One region of the Duganella sp. GW822-FHT06D06 genome, then DNA from elsewhere that is predicted to be linked to it. Evidence: riboswitches for the same ligand, from Rfam matches in the RefSeq annotation. Region 1 holds a riboswitch; the other holds the start of a gene.

What was found. A riboswitch is a leader RNA that binds a small molecule or an ion and turns the genes downstream of it on or off. The one in region 1 is predicted to bind cobalamin.
Region 2: it holds a riboswitch for cobalamin, as region 1 does, so the genes downstream of both, AC1RMD_RS17470 (TonB-dependent receptor) here and AC1RMD_RS30760 (TonB-dependent receptor domain-containing protein) in region 1, are expected to answer to the same signal.

Annotation. Positions count from the first base shown of each region.
Region 1 covers NZ_JBXALQ010000036.1:14,398-21,679, forward strand. Annotated here, with positions in the region: gene cobO (cob(I)yrinic acid a,c-diamide adenosyltransferase) at 1-631, opposite strand, end outside; gene AC1RMD_RS30750 (ABC transporter ATP-binding protein) at 628-1,401, opposite strand; gene AC1RMD_RS30755 (FecCD family ABC transporter permease) at 1,401-2,423, opposite strand; gene AC1RMD_RS30760 (TonB-dependent receptor domain-containing protein) at 2,501-4,351, opposite strand; cobalamin riboswitch at 4,484-4,705, opposite strand; gene AC1RMD_RS30765 (histidine phosphatase family protein) at 4,739-5,290, opposite strand; gene AC1RMD_RS30770 (adenosylcobinamide-GDP ribazoletransferase) at 5,295-6,077, opposite strand; gene cobT (nicotinate-nucleotide--dimethylbenzimidazole phosphoribosyltransferase) at 6,083-7,117, opposite strand.
Region 2 covers NZ_JBXALQ010000009.1:10,068-17,349, reverse strand. Annotated here, with positions in the region: gene AC1RMD_RS17485 (OPT family oligopeptide transporter) at 1-719, opposite strand, end outside; gene ylqF (ribosome biogenesis GTPase YlqF) at 853-1,803, shown strand; gene AC1RMD_RS17475 (DODA-type extradiol aromatic ring-opening family dioxygenase) at 1,816-2,613, opposite strand; cobalamin riboswitch at 2,725-2,899, shown strand; gene AC1RMD_RS17470 (TonB-dependent receptor) at 2,981-4,987, shown strand; gene AC1RMD_RS17465 (cobalamin-binding protein) at 4,987-5,883, shown strand; gene AC1RMD_RS17460 (hypothetical protein) at 5,969-6,301, shown strand; gene AC1RMD_RS17455 (SDR family oxidoreductase) at 6,350-7,096, shown strand; gene AC1RMD_RS17450 (HlyD family secretion protein) at 7,103-7,282, opposite strand, start outside.

The DNA.
Region 1 (7,282 bases):
CGGTTCCGAGCTGCGCGCCGATGCCAGCCTTGAAGGCGTGCTTGACGACTTCCATTTCGGTGACGGTGTCGGCGATGGCGATCAGCTCCGGCGGCGCGCCGCGACCGGTGATGACGACATGCTGCATCGCCGGACGCGCCAGCAAATCGTTGATGACGCTTTCCACGTCCAGGTAGCGGTACTTCAAGGCGATATTCAGTTCGTCGAAGACCACCAGGCCGATGTCGGGATCTGCCAGGAAGCGCTTCGCCTGTTCCCAGGCCAGCTGCGCTTTTTCGATATCGCGTTCGCGGTTCTGGGTTTCCCAGGTATAGCCTTCGCCCATCGAGTGGAAGCTGACTTCTTCCGGGAAGCGGCGCAGGAACAGTTCTTCGCCGGTCTGCATCGCGCCTTTGATGAACTGCACCACGCCGACCTTCATGCCGTGGCCCATGGCGCGTATCACCATGCCGAAACCGCTGGAGCTTTTGCCCTTGCCGTTGCCGGTATTGACGATGATGATGCCGATCTGCTTGTCGGCGGCAGCGATCTTGGCGTCGATGATGGCCTTCTTGCGCTCCATGCGCACGCGGTGGCGGTCGTTCAGCGCCGCGGTTTGTTCGTCGATGTCGCCGGTATTCTGTTGGGTCATGCAAGGTCCTCTTTGGGAATGAAGATGCTGCGTTTGCCGTGCTGGATGATGTCGATCGGGTGGCCCAGGTAGTCGCCCAGGATTTCGGCCCGCATCACCTCCGCCGTGGTGCCGGCCAGCCAGCGGCCGTCGCCCATCAGCAGCAGCGCGTGGGTGGAGACGCTGTGCGCCAGCGTCAGGTCGTGTCCTATCATGACGGCGGTCTTGCCCTGCTCGCGGCACAGGCGCGCCAGCAGGTTCATGACGCTGACCTGGTGCGCCAGGTCCAGCGCATTGGCCGGCTCGTCGAGCAGCAGCAGCGGCGTGTCCTGCGCCAGCATGGCGGCGATGGCCACGCGCTGGCGTTCGCCGCCGGACAATGTGCGCACATCGCGCTCGGCCAGGTCGGCCACTTCCATCGCTTCCAGCGATTTCAGCGCGACGGCGTGGTCGTCGCTGCCTTCCCAATAGCGGTTGCCATGATAGGGATGGCGCGCCGACAGCACGGTTTCGATCACGCTGTAGGCGAATGCGTCGCTGCGGCTCTGCGCCAGGAAGGCGCGCTGCCGCGCCAGTTCGGCCAGCGGCCAGTCGGGTAGCTCGCGTTCCTGGATGGCGACGTAGCCGCCATCCGGGTCGCGCAGGCCGGCCAGGGTTTTCAGTAGCGTGCTCTTGCCGGCGCCGTTGCGGCCGATGACGCTCCAGCATTCGCCGTCGCGTACCTGCCAGTTCAGATCCGTAATCAGCTGGCGCTGGCCGATTTTCAGGGAGAGGTCGTGGGTGCTGATCATCATTTGCGCAATCGGTGCAGTTGGTACAGGAAGACCGGCGCGCCGATCAGCGCCGTCAGCACGCCCACCGGCAGCTGTTGCGGCGCGATGATGGTGCGGGCCAGCGTGTCCGCCAGCAGCAGGAAGGTGCCGCCGGCCAGCGCCGCTGCAGGAATCAGTACGCGGTGATCGGCGCCGACGGCGAAGCGGCAGGCGTGCGGCACGATCAGGCCGACGAAGCCGACGCTGCCGGCGCTGGTGACGGCGCTGGCGGTCAGCAGGCCGGAGGCGAAGAACAGGCCTTTGCGCAAGGCGCCGACGCGGATGCCAAGCGTGGCGGCGGCTTCGGCGTGCAGCGCCATCACGTTCATGGAGCGGGCGCTGCGCAAGGCGAACACCAGGCCGCCGGCCAGCACGACCCAGGGCAGCGCGCGCATCGGCGCGCCGGCCAGGTCACCGATCATCCAGAACACCATGCTGCGCAAACGGCTTTCAGGCGCGATGGAGAGCATCAAGGTCACCATCGCCATGCAGGCGGAGGACAGGATGACGCCGGTCAGCAGCAGCAGGGCGGTGCCGCCCTCGGCCGCCGCGCCGCCGCGCAGGTCGCGCCGGGCCAGCAGGTACAGCATCATCGAGACGGCGACGGCGCCGCCGAAGGCGGAAGCGTCGACTATCCAGATGGCGCAGCCGAACAGCAGCGCGGCCAGGGCGCCGACGGAAGCGCCGGCGGAAATGCCAAGTACATACGGGTCGGCCAGCGGATTGCGCAACAGCGCCTGCATCATCACGCCCGCCAGCGACAGGGCGGCGCCGGTGACGAAGGCGGTCAGCGCGCGGCTCAGGCGCAGGTCGAGCAGGGTGGAGGCCAGTGTCTGGCTTTGGCCGTGCAGCAGTTCACGGACTGCCGCGGGAATATCGGAGAGGGGAATCGAGACCGAACCGGTCATGCCCGAGAAAACCAGGCTGGCAAATGCGAACAGCACCAACCCTGTCAGGGTGATGGCGGCGCGCTGTCGCAGATTGCGGGAGAAAGAATGCATGCACTGCTTTCAAAAAAGGGAGACTGCCGGGCGTGTGGCGGTTGCGCCCCACGCCCGGCAGGTTACACCATTGACGCTTACTTGTAGCCGTAGCGGATACCGGCAAACAGCTTGGACATCGGCGTGGCGTAATTGCGCGCCAGGTCGTACTGCTTGTCGCCGATATTATTCCAGCGAACCAGCGCCGACCAGTCGCGGTTGAAGTGGTAGGTCGCGTACAGATTGACCAGGCCATAGCCGCTCAGGCGGTTGATGTTGGCGGCGTCTTCGTAGCGGTCGCCGGACAATTCCAGTTCCACGCCGGCCTTCAGTGCGCCGGCGCTGTAGTCGGCCATCAGGTTGCCGTGCTTTTTGGCGCGGCGCGGCAAGCGCTTGCCGCTGGTTTCGTCCTTTGGATCTTGCAGGTCGACGGTGGCGGTCAGGTTGAAGCGGTCCAACTGCTTGCTTGCGCCCATGGTCAGGCCCTCAAGCAGCGCGTGGTTGACGTTGTAGGCGCAGCCACTCTTTGTACCAGAGTACGGGCATGGCGTGGTGTTCACCAGCAGGTCGGTCAGGCGGTTGCGGTAATAGCTGGCGTTCAGCGCGGTGGTGCCGCTGTCGTAGCGCAGGCCAATTTCGGCGTTCTTGCCCAGTTCCGGTTTGTTGGCTGGGTTGCCGTAGGACGGGTAGTACAGCTCATTGTAGGTTGGCGCGCGGAAGCTGGTGCCGTAGCTGGCGGTGGCGCGCAGCGCCTGCGTGAAGTTGTAGCCGTAGCCCAGCGAACCGGTGTTCTTCGAGCCGTAGAGCGATTTGTCGCGGCGCACGCCGGCGTTGAACAGGTTGTCGCCGCGACGGGCGTTGTACGAAGCCGCGAGGGAGTTGGTGGTGCGCTGTGGATTGTCCAATTTGAAGCCGTTGGTCTCGACTTCTTCCTTGCGGTGGTCGTACAGCAGTTGCAGCACGTCGGCGCCGATCTGCACATCATTCTGCCAGGTGAAGGTGCTTTGCTTGGTGTTGATCTGCGAGTAGCCCGATGCCAGGGCGCTGGTGTAGTTGGCGCCTTCGTCCTTGGTCCGCGAATACTGGACCAGGCTTTGCCAGATCGGCAGGATCTGGTTCTTGCTGTAGATGGCGGCGTTCTCCAGCTTTGCCACCGAGCGCACGTCGTAGGACGAGGAACCGCTGTCATACTGGGATTTGAGTTTGCTCCGCAGGAGCAGCGTGCCGATTTCGTGGCCTTCCGCCAAGCGCAGGCTGAACTGACCGGCTGCGTTTTCGCGGTCGTAGCCGTCTTTGTCGGCGTTATAGGAGTTGCTGGCAGGACGCAGGGACGAGAAGCCATCCGATTTTTCCTTGCCTGCGCTGATCGCATAGCTGATGCTGTGTTCACCGCCGGTGGCGCCGGAGAGCGACACATCGCCTTCGCGGGTGTTGTCGGTGCCGTAGCCGGCGAAGGCGGTGAACGCCGGCGCGCCCTTGCCCTTCTTGGTGAAGATCTGGATCACGCCGCCGATGGCGTCCGCGCCATACAGGGAGCTCAGTGGGCCGTAGACGATTTCGATATGGTCGATGGCCGTCAGCGGAATGGCGCTCCAGTTGGCGCCGCCGGTGGTGGACGAGCCGATACGTACGCCGTCGACCAGCACCAGATTGTGGTTGCTGTTGGCGCCGCGGATAAACACGGTGGCGTTGGTGCCGGAGCCGCCGTTGCGGGCGATCTCGATGCCGCGCTGGCGTTGCAGCAGGTCGACGATGGAGCCGGCGCCGGATTCGGCGATCTGTTCGGCGCTGATGGTGACGCTGTCGCTGATCACGTCGGCCAGGGCTTGCGGGCTGCGGGTGGCGGTGACCAGCACGGTGCCGGTGGTTGGTTCTGCGTGAGCGTAGGAGGCGGCCATTGCCAGCGCCAGCGACGTCAGGGCCGCGGGACGGGAGATACGAAGGGTCATGATGTAGTTTTTCTGTTAATAGCAACCGGCCGACGTCCCCGTGGGCCAGATTGAACAGAAGCGGAGAATTGAGAGATGCATGCAGCGTAGCCGTTGTTGTCGGCTCCATCCGTTCGCGCACATCCCGTTCGCTCGCTTCCACCTGATTTGGCCGGTATCCGGGCTGGCAAGTTAGACCACCTCACCTTCCCATGCGGAGCACAGTGGTTTGTCAGAGGAGGTTTGTCGCGCATCAGCTGCGACACTTGCTTACCGTTGCGGGGGCAGCACACGTGGGCTCTTACAGAGCTTCATGTTTCCCGTTTAACTGCGCATCTGGACAGACGCGCGGGCACCAAAACCCGGTCATTATACGGGTTTGTGCGGCGGCGGTCATGGGGTGGCGGTTTAGTTTTGCAGCACCAGCGTGGCGCCGTAGGCGATTTGATGCGGATGACGGGCCGCTTGCAGCGCCATCTCGGCGGGCGCCAGGCCGGCATGGCAGGCCGACAGCAGGCGCATTGCGCCGGCGTGGCAGATCACGATGGCGTCGCGCTGCTGGCGCTGGAGGTCGGCGTAAAAAGCGGCGATGCGGCCGGCCATTTGCAGCACGCTTTCGCCGCCGCCGGGTTGGTGGTTGACCAGGTCTGCGGCCCAGGCGTCGATGTCGTCGCGCGCGATGTCGTCCCAGGGACGCAGTTCCCAATCGCCGAAATCGATCTCCACGATGCGGGTGTCCAGCAGCGGTGCGGGGGATGACAGAGGCGCCGCCAGTTGCGCCGCCAGTGTGGCGCAGCGTTGTAGCGGGCTGCTATATAGAGGCAGGCCTTGGGGCAGTGTGGCCGACAAGGCGGCCAGCGTTAGCGCCAGCTGCTCGGGCGCCACCGCGAGATCGCTGCGGCCGTAGCAGACACCGGGGGCGATCAGCGGCTGCGGATGGCGGACCAGTATTAGCCGCATAGCGTTACCAGGGCAGGGCGCCGTGGCGCATGCTGGCCAGCACGCAAAGATAGAACGCCACTTCGCTGAGCTGCTGCACCGCGCCGAGGCAGTCGCCCGTATAGCCGGCGATGCGGCGGACGAATTTGCGGGCCAGCCAGGCGCTGGCGATGGTGGCGGCGATAATGCCGGTCGCCAGTGCGGTCCACGTCAGCCATCCGCAGGTGGTCATCGCCAGCGCGGGTATGGCGGCGGTGATGACGGCCAGCGCGAATTCTGCGGTACTCATCTTTTGCGCCAGCGGCTTGGCCTTGCCTTCGGCGCGCGCGTAGTCGAGGCGCCAGATCAGCGAGGTGGCCATCAATCGCGACAGCGGATGGGCGATGAATAGTGCGGCAATCGCCTCCAGCGGAGGCAGCATGGACAGCGTTGTGCACTTGATGGCGAGCAGGCAGATGATGCCGATGGCGCCGTAGGCGCCGATGCGCGAGTCCTTCATGATCTCCAGCACGCGCTCGGGCGTCATGCCGCCGCCGAAGCCATCACACATGTCGGCGAAGCCGTCTTCATGGAAGGCGCCGGTGGCGTAGATGCCGGCGGCGGTCGATAGCAGCACGGCGACCGGAGCGGGGAGGAAGCACGCGGCCAAGGCATACACGCCGGCCGTGATGGCTGCGACCACCAGGCCGACCAGCGGGAAGTAGCGCGATGCCTGGTTCAGCCACGCAGGATCGAATCCCACCCATCCAGGAATCGGCAGGCGGGTAAAGAACTGGAGCGCGGTGAAGAACAGGCGTAGTTGATGCACGGCGCTTACTCGGACTTTTCGCTGACGTGGGCCGATTCGAACGTGGCCATCTGGTTCAGGAAATTGACCGACGCATGCAGCAGTGGCAGCGCCAATGCGCAGCCGGTACCCTCGCCCAGGCGCAGGCCAAGGTTTAGCAATGGCTTGGCGCCCAGCGCGGCCAGCATCTGCTGGTGGCCGTTTTCGTCGGAGCAGTGAGCGAAGACGCAGTAGTCCAGGATAGCCGGTTGTACACGGGCGGCGACCAGCAGCGCGCTGGTGACGATGAAGCCGTCGATCAGCAGCACTTTGCGCAATTCGGCAGCCTTCAACATGGCGCCGGTCATCATGGCGATTTCCAGGCCCCCGAAGGTGGCCAGAACATCCAGCGGCTCGACTGCGGCGGCGTGCTTGGCGACCGCCGCTTTGATCACGTGTTGCTTGTGCAGGATGCCTTCCGCAGACAGGCCGGTGCCAGCGCCCACGCATTGCGCGACCGGGATGCCGGTCAGCTTGTGCATCAGCGCGGCGGCGGCGGTGGTGTTCCCGATGCCCATCTCGCCGAAGCCGACCACGTTGCCATCCAGTTCGGCGACCAAGGCCATACCTGCGGCCAGGGCGGCCTCGCAAATGGCGCGGCCCATCGCCGGTTCCTGTGCGAAGTTGCGGGTGCCGGGAGCCAATTTGCGGTCGATCAGGCCGACGCGCGGTCCGAAGTGGTGATTGACGCCGGCATCGATGACGCGCAGTTCGCAGTTGTTCTGCGTCGCGAAGACGTTGATGGCGGCGCCGCGCGCCAGGAAATTCTCGACCATTTGCCAGGTCACGTCTTGCGGGTAGGCGGAGATGCCTTCCGCGACCACGCCGTGATCGGCCGCGAACACCAGGATGGCTGGCTGCGTTATCGCGAGTGCACGGGTGTTCTGTATAAGGCCCAGTTGTTTGGCCAGCGATTCCAGTACGCCCAGACTCCCCAGCGGCTTGGTTTTGTTGTCGATGGCCTTGTCCAGAAGGGCCGCCAGCGTCTCGTTATTAGTGGCAGGGATAGTTGGGATAAGCATGTGGGCGACTTATAAATCGTTGAAGTCCTTATTTTACCCTTGCAAGCAGCGGCTGCCCTTGCTATAGTTCGCCTCCCGCAAAACGGTGCACGTGTTGCAGAGTAAAGCGGGGTGAAAAAGAGGGTTGACGAAAACGGCGAAACGCCTCATAATCTTCCTTCTTCG
Region 2 (7,282 bases), on a different contig from region 1:
GACGTCATCAACGGCACCATGATGCCCCAGGCGATGACCAGGCCGGCCAGCATCGCGATGCCGACCGTGATGCCCATCAGGTGGCCGGCGCCGATCAGCGCCAGCGAGCTCGAGGCGCCGATGCCGGTGGCGCCCGAGCCGGTGCGGAAGTAGATCGCCACTTCGCCGGCCATCAGCTTGACGGCGGCGAAGGCGGCGAAGGCGGCCGAAGCGACGCTGCCCCAGATCACCGCCCACAAACCGGCCTTGCCTTCGGCGGCGCCGGCGCGCGAAGCCATGCCGACTTTGAGCACCTCGGCGGCGGCCACGCCTTCAGGGTAGGGCAGGTCGGACTGCGACACCAGCGCGCGGCGCAGCGGCATGGTGTACATCACGCCCAGCACGCCGCCGATGGCGCAGGCGCCGAAGGTCGGCCAGAACGGCACCTTGGCCCACCAGCCTATCATCAGCAGGCCGGGCAGCACGAAGATCACCGACGCCAGCGTGCCGGCGGCCGAGGCGATGGTCTGGACGATGTTGTTTTCCTGGATGGTGGCATCCTTGAAGGCGCTCAGCAGCGCCATCGAGATGACCGCCGCCGGGATCGAGGTGGCGAACGTCAGGCCCACTTTCAGGCCCAGGTAGACCTGAGCCGCCGTGAAGACCAGCGTGATCAGTATGCCCAGGATGATGCCGCGAACGGTGATTTCCTTGGGGTTGGACGGTGCAGCTATGCTCATCTTCAGCACTCCGGTGGAAAAATAATATTGTTTATATGGTCAGAAAACGGGAAAAGCGCCTCATGATATCCGAAGTCCGGACGAGCCAGCAGGTAAAATAGCGGATTGTCAGAACGATTTTGAAGGTCAGAGCATGTCGATACAATGGTACCCGGGGCACATGAACGCCGCCAAGAAAAAAGCGGCGGAGCAGATGGAGAACACCGATCTGGTGATCGAGGTGGTCGACGCCCGCCTGCCCGAGGCCAGCACCAATCCGATGGTGGAGGAGCTGCGCAAGTTCCGCCAGCGTCCGTGCCTGAAGATCCTCAACAAGATCGACCTGGCCGATCCGGCCGCCACGGCGGCCTGGGTGGCCTATTACAACGCGCAGGAAGGCGTGACCGCGTTCGCGATGACCACCAAGAAACCGGCCGACGTCACCCGCGTGCCGGAACTGGCCAAGCAGCTGGCGCCGCACCGCGGCGTGCCGACCAAGCCGCTGCGCATCATGATCATGGGCATCCCCAACGTCGGCAAGTCGACCCTGATGAACGCGCTGCTCAAGCGCAAGGTGGCCAAGGTCGGCGACGAGCCGGCGGTGACCAAGCAGCAGCAGAAGCTGTACCTGGACAAGAACACCATCCTGGTCGACACGCCGGGCATGTTGTGGCCGAAGATCGCGCTGCCGAGCGACGGCCTGATGCTGGCCGCCAGCCACGCGATCGGCTCGAACGCGCTGATCGAAGAGGAAGTGGCGGTGTACCTGGCCGACGAGATGCTGAAGTACTACCCGCAACTGCTGGTGGCGCGCTACGGCTTCAAGGACATCGAGAGCTTCGACGGCATCGCGGTGGTGGAGGGGGTGGCGGCCAAGCGCGGCTTCCGCCAGAAGGGCGGCGACCTCGATTTCGAGAAAGCCTCGCACACCTTCCTGGGCGACTACCGCAGCGGCATCCTGGGCCGCATCTCGCTGGAGACGCCGGCCAGCCGCAAAGGGCGGCTGGAGGTGCACAACGCCGAGATGGCCGTCAAAAACGCCGAGAAAGCCGCCATCGCCGCCGCCAAGGCCGAAGCCTACGCCAACGGCAAACGCGGCACCTGACACCGGGTTGGATTAACCGAAGCGGAAGCTGCTCACGGCCAGCGCTCCCATGAACGCCTCCTCGTGGTAGGGGACGGTCGCCTGGTCGCGCTCCGCCGCGCCCAGGGCCACCATCAACGGCAGCAAGTGCTCCTCGCGCGGATGCGCCATGCGCGCGGCCGGCGCCTGTTCCCATTCCAATAAGCGCGCCGTGCGTTCCTGCGGCGGCAGCGCCATCGTCGCGCGCAGCCAGCCGTCGAAGGCGTGCGAGGCCGCCGCGCCCTGGGCATTGAAGGCGCGCAGGTTGTGGTAACTCAGCCCGCTGCCGACGATCAGCACGCCCTGCTGGCGCAAGGGCGCCAGCAGGCGGCCCGCTTCCAGGTGCGTCAAGGGATCGAGGCCGCGCTTGAGCGACAGCTGCACGATGGGCACCTCCGCAGCCGGATAGATCGGATACATGGCGCTGAAGGTGCCGTGGTCGTAACCGCGCTGCGCATCCAGCTGCGCCGGGAAGCCGCCCGCATCGAGCAGCTGCCGGACCTGCGCCGCCAGCTCCGGCGAACCCGGTGCGCTGTATTGCACCTCGTAGGTATGCGGCGGGAAACCGCCGTAGTCGTAGATCATCGGCGGCCTGGCCGACGACGACAGCGTGAAGTCACGCTCCTCCCAATGCGCGGTAATCACCAGCACCGCCTTCGGCGTCACGCCGAGCTGGCGCGGAATGTCGCGCAGCGCGGCGTCCAGCTGGCCGTACAGATGGCCCACCTGGTCCATCATGAACGGCCACGGACCGCCGCCGTGGGAGAGGAAATAGGTTGGCAAGACATGCATGGCAAAGCTCCGGTATGGGTATGAGCCCACTATAAAGACCGTAGCCGTGGCGATCAATGCACGAAATGTAGATAGGTCCTATCTAAAAAGTTAATGATCCGGGGCGCGAGCGTATAATGCCCGGGTTCTGGTGCTTGCCCATGTGCTCACATGCGCAGTTAAACGGGAAACACAAGGCCGCCCGCGCCCACGGCGCGACGGTCAAGGTGTGCTGCCCCCGCAACGGTAACGCGAAGCGTCGTTCAGCCTCGCCAGCCCGGATATCGGCCAGACAGGGGGAAGCGCGCAGCGACAACGTCCGCGCGGCTTCCGTACACTTCCAGCCTGCGGGGACGCAGGCGGATGTCTCTTTTGAAAATGACCTGACATGCAATCCTCCGTCTTCCAACCGCGCCTGCTGGCCGCCGCCGTCTCCCTGTGCTTTGCCGCCGCCGTTCCCTCCACCGTAGCGGCGCAAGCTGTCGCCGGCAACAGCGCCGTCGCCCAGTTGCTCGCGCCGGTCGTCGTCGTCAGCGGCTCGCGCTTCGACGCCAACGCGGCGCTGACGCCGATCGGCGCCATCGTCATCAGCGCCGAAGACATCCAGCGCGCCGGCGCCAACGACGTCAACACGGCGATCCGCAAAGTGGGCGGCGTGTACGGCCGCCAAAGCCTGGACGGCAGCCCGGACTTCAGCCTGGACCTGCGCGGCTTCGGCTCCAACAGCAGCCAGAACATGGTGATCGTGCTGGACGGCGTGCGCCTGTCGGAAAATGAACTGAGCAACGCCATCCTGTCGACCATCCCGATCGACACCGTGGACCACATCGAAATCACGCGCGGCGGCGCCAGCGTGTTGTACGGCGACGGCGCCACCGGCGGCGTGATCAACATCGTCACCAAGCGTCCGGTCAAGAACAGCCGCCGCGGCAGCGTGTTCGTCGAAGGCGGCCAGTTGGGCGCCCGCGAAGCGCGCGTGTCCGGCTTCCAGGCCTGGGACGGCTTCGCCGCCGACGCCACGCTGGACAGCCAGCGCACCGACAACTACCGCGACAACAACGAATTCAAGCACACCCACTTCAGCGGCGGCGCGCAATGGTTCGACAACGCCGGCCGCGCGGGCTTCCGCTACGAAGGCGCGCGCCAGGACATGCGTCTTCCGGGTTCGCTGTCCGAGGCTCAGTACAACGCCAATCCGCGCCAGACCCTGACCCCCGACAACTACGCCAATCTCGATAGCGACCGCTTCACCGCCTTCGCCCAGCGCCGCATTGGCGGCTATGAACTGGCGGCCGACCTGTCGTATCGCAAGAAGAAGGCCGTATCGACTTATTTCGGCGAATTCGGCCCATCGACCTATACCCTCGATAGCAAGCAAACCCAGTTCTCGCCGCGCGTGCGCCGCCTGGGCGAGATCGGCGGCCTGCTGAACGAGATGGTGGTCGGTTTCGACTGGACCGTATGGAATCGCGCCAGCACCGACAACAATCATTCCTCCGCTGCCGACGCCACCCAGCACTCGAAAGCGCTGTACCTTCGCGACGAACTTCGTTTCGACGCCGCCCATGAAGGCCGCGTATCGGCCGGCGTGCGCCGCGAAATCTTCAACAAGGACTTCAGCGATCCCTTGAACATCTATGGCAGCACCGGCTATAAAGCAGCGCAAAGCCTGAACGCGTGGGAACTGCAGGCGAGCTATATGCCGGTCAAGAATCTGAACGTCTATGGCAAGGCTGGGCAAAGCTACCGCGTCGCCAACTCCGACGAGAACGCCTACACCCCGGTCGTCAACAATGCGTTGCTGCCGCAGCAGTCGCATGACCTGGAACTGGGCGTCAGCTTCGGTACCGCTGCGCAGAAAATCACTGGCCGCGTATTCCGCCACAACCTGACCAACGAGATCTTCTACGATCCGACGATCTACGCCAACACCAACCTGGCGCCGACCCGCCGCCAGGGTTTCGAACTCGATGCGGAACACCGCATCAACGCCGCCTGGAACCTGACCGCGCACTACCAGCACGTGAACGCCAAGTTCACCGAGGGCGTCAACAACGGCAAGGAGATGGTGCTGGTGCCGAAAAACACGCTGACCGCGCGCCTGAGCTGGACTGTGGCCAGCGGCCACACCGCCGACGTCGGCGCGCAGTGGGTGGACAGCCAGCGCAACGGCGGTGACTTCGACAACAAGTGCCCGGCGCAGATCCCGTCCTACACCACGCTGGACGCGCGCTACGCCCGCAAGCTGGGGCAGTGGGAGTTCGCCGTGTCGGGCCTGAACCTGAGCGACAAGCGCTACTTCTCGCAAGCCTTCGGCTGCAAGGATGGTGTTCAAGGCAGCATCTACACCGCCGACGGCCGCCAGCTGAAACTCTCGGCCCGCTACGAGTTCTGATGCGCGCCACGACCACGACCGTTCGCCACGCCCTGCCGTCGCTGGCGCTGGCGTGCACGGCGGCCTGCGCCCAGGCCGCCGTCACCGTGCAGGACGACGCCGGCAACAGCGTCGTCGTCGCCAGGCCGGCGCAGCGCATCATCTCGATGGCGCCGCACATCACCGAGCTGCTGTTCGCGGCCGGCGGCGGCGAGCGCGTGGTCGGCGTGATGAACTACAGCGACTACCCGGAAGCGGCCAAGCGCATCCCGCAGGTCGGCAGCAACGCCACCATCGACATGGAACACGTGCTGGCGCTGCGGCCGGACCTGCTGGTGGTCTGGAAGAGCGGGAACACCGCGCCCCAGCTGGAGCAGCTGAAAAGCCTGGGCATCCCGATCTTCTACAGCGATCCGCACAAGCTGGACGAAGTGGCCACCAGCCTGACCCGCCTGGGCCGGCTGATGGGCACCGAGGCCGCCGCGCACAAGGCGGCGCAGGATTACCGCCAGAAGATCGCCAAACTGTCGGCCAGCTACGCGCAACGGCCGACGGTGCGGGTGTTCTACCAGATCTGGGAAAAGCCGATCTTCACGCTCAGCGGTGAGCACATCGTCAGCGACGCGATCCGCGTCTGCGGCGGTCGGAACGTGTTCGCCGCGCTCAAGGTGCCGGCGCCCACCGTCAGCACCGAGGCGGTATTGCAGGAAAACCCGGAAGCCATCTTCGGCGGCGACCGGCACGAGGCCGAATCCGGCATCAATATCTGGAAGCAGTACAAGGGTATGCTGGCGGTCCAGCGCGGCAACCTGTTCATGCTGGACGGCGAACAGCTGGTGCGCGCCACGCCGCGCATCGCCGACGGCGTCGCCATGCTGTGCGAACGGCTGGAGACGGCGCGCCGGCGCCGGCCCTGAGGCAAAATATCGGGAATTATTCAACTCGTTCATGGTCAAACCAGTATAAACTCGACGCTGCACCGGCTAAGAAGCAAGGAAAAATATGAAAGAAATCAGTGACGAACGCAAGGCGGCCGAAGGTGAGGTCATGAAGATCTACAAGGAATCGTCGCCGGTCATCGAAACCCTGTTCGAATGGGCCTATATCAACCACGTGGCCTGGAGCCTGGCGGTGCTGGCGCTGGGCTTCATCGTCTGGCTGCTGATCGCGTTGAGCAACGCCGAGAACCAGCGCAACGCGTTGATGACCAAGCAGTGCGCCGACCCCGTCTTCAAGGGGGAACTGGACAAGAAATGCCTGCGCACCGTGCACTCGCGCGAGCACTGGTGGCAGCATGTCGGCTACGCGCTGACCCATGTCAGCCCGGAAAAATAAGCATGACAGGAGCCCGCTGCAGCGGGCTTTTGTTTGATAAGGCATCCGATGAAACAAGTGATACTGGTCACCGGCAGCAGCCGGGGCATAGGCGCGGCGACGGCGCTGATGGCGAGCCGCCGCGGTTACGCGGTGTGCATCAACTACCTGCGCGACGCGCAGGCGGCCGCGCAGCTGCGCGCGCAGATCGTGGCCGAGGGCGGCGAGGCGATCGCCGTGCAGGCCGACGTCAGCGTGGAGGCCGACGTGCGGCGCCTGTTCGAGACCGTCGACGAGGAACTGGGGCCGCTGACGGCGCTGGTCAACAACGTCGGCATCCTGGAGCAGCAGTGCCGCCTGACCGAGATGTCGGTGGAGCGCCTGCAGCGGGTGTTCACCACCAATGTGATCAGCTACTTCCTGTGCTGCAAAGAGGCGGTCAAGCGCATGTCGACCGCCGACGGCGGGCAGGGTGGCGGCATCGTCAACCTGTCGTCCGGCGCGGCCAAACATGGGGCGCCGAATGTCTACATCGACTACGCCTCGTCCAAGGGCGCGATCGACGTGATGACGCTGGGTTTGTCGAAGGAAGTGGCGGCCGAGGGCATCCGCGTGAACTGCGTCCGGCCGGGCATGATTTATACCGACATCCACGCCAGCGGCGGCGACCCTGGCCGCGTGGCGCGGCTGGAAGCCAACGTGCCGATGCTGCGCGGCGGCCAGCCGGAGGAAATCGCCGAGACGATCTTGTGGCTGCTCGGCCCACAATCGTCCTACGTCAGCGGCGCCATTATCGACGCCGCCGGCGCGCGCTAGCAGCCCCTAGTGGATCACCACCGTGCAGGTGGTGCCGGCCACCAGTTCCAGGCCCTTCGGCAGCCGGTCGATGTGGATGCGCACCGGCACCCGCTGCGCCAGCCGCACCCAGTTGAAAGTCGGGTTGACGTCGGCCAGCAATTCGCGGCCGGTGTTGGCGTCGCGGTCGGTGATGCCGTGGGCGAT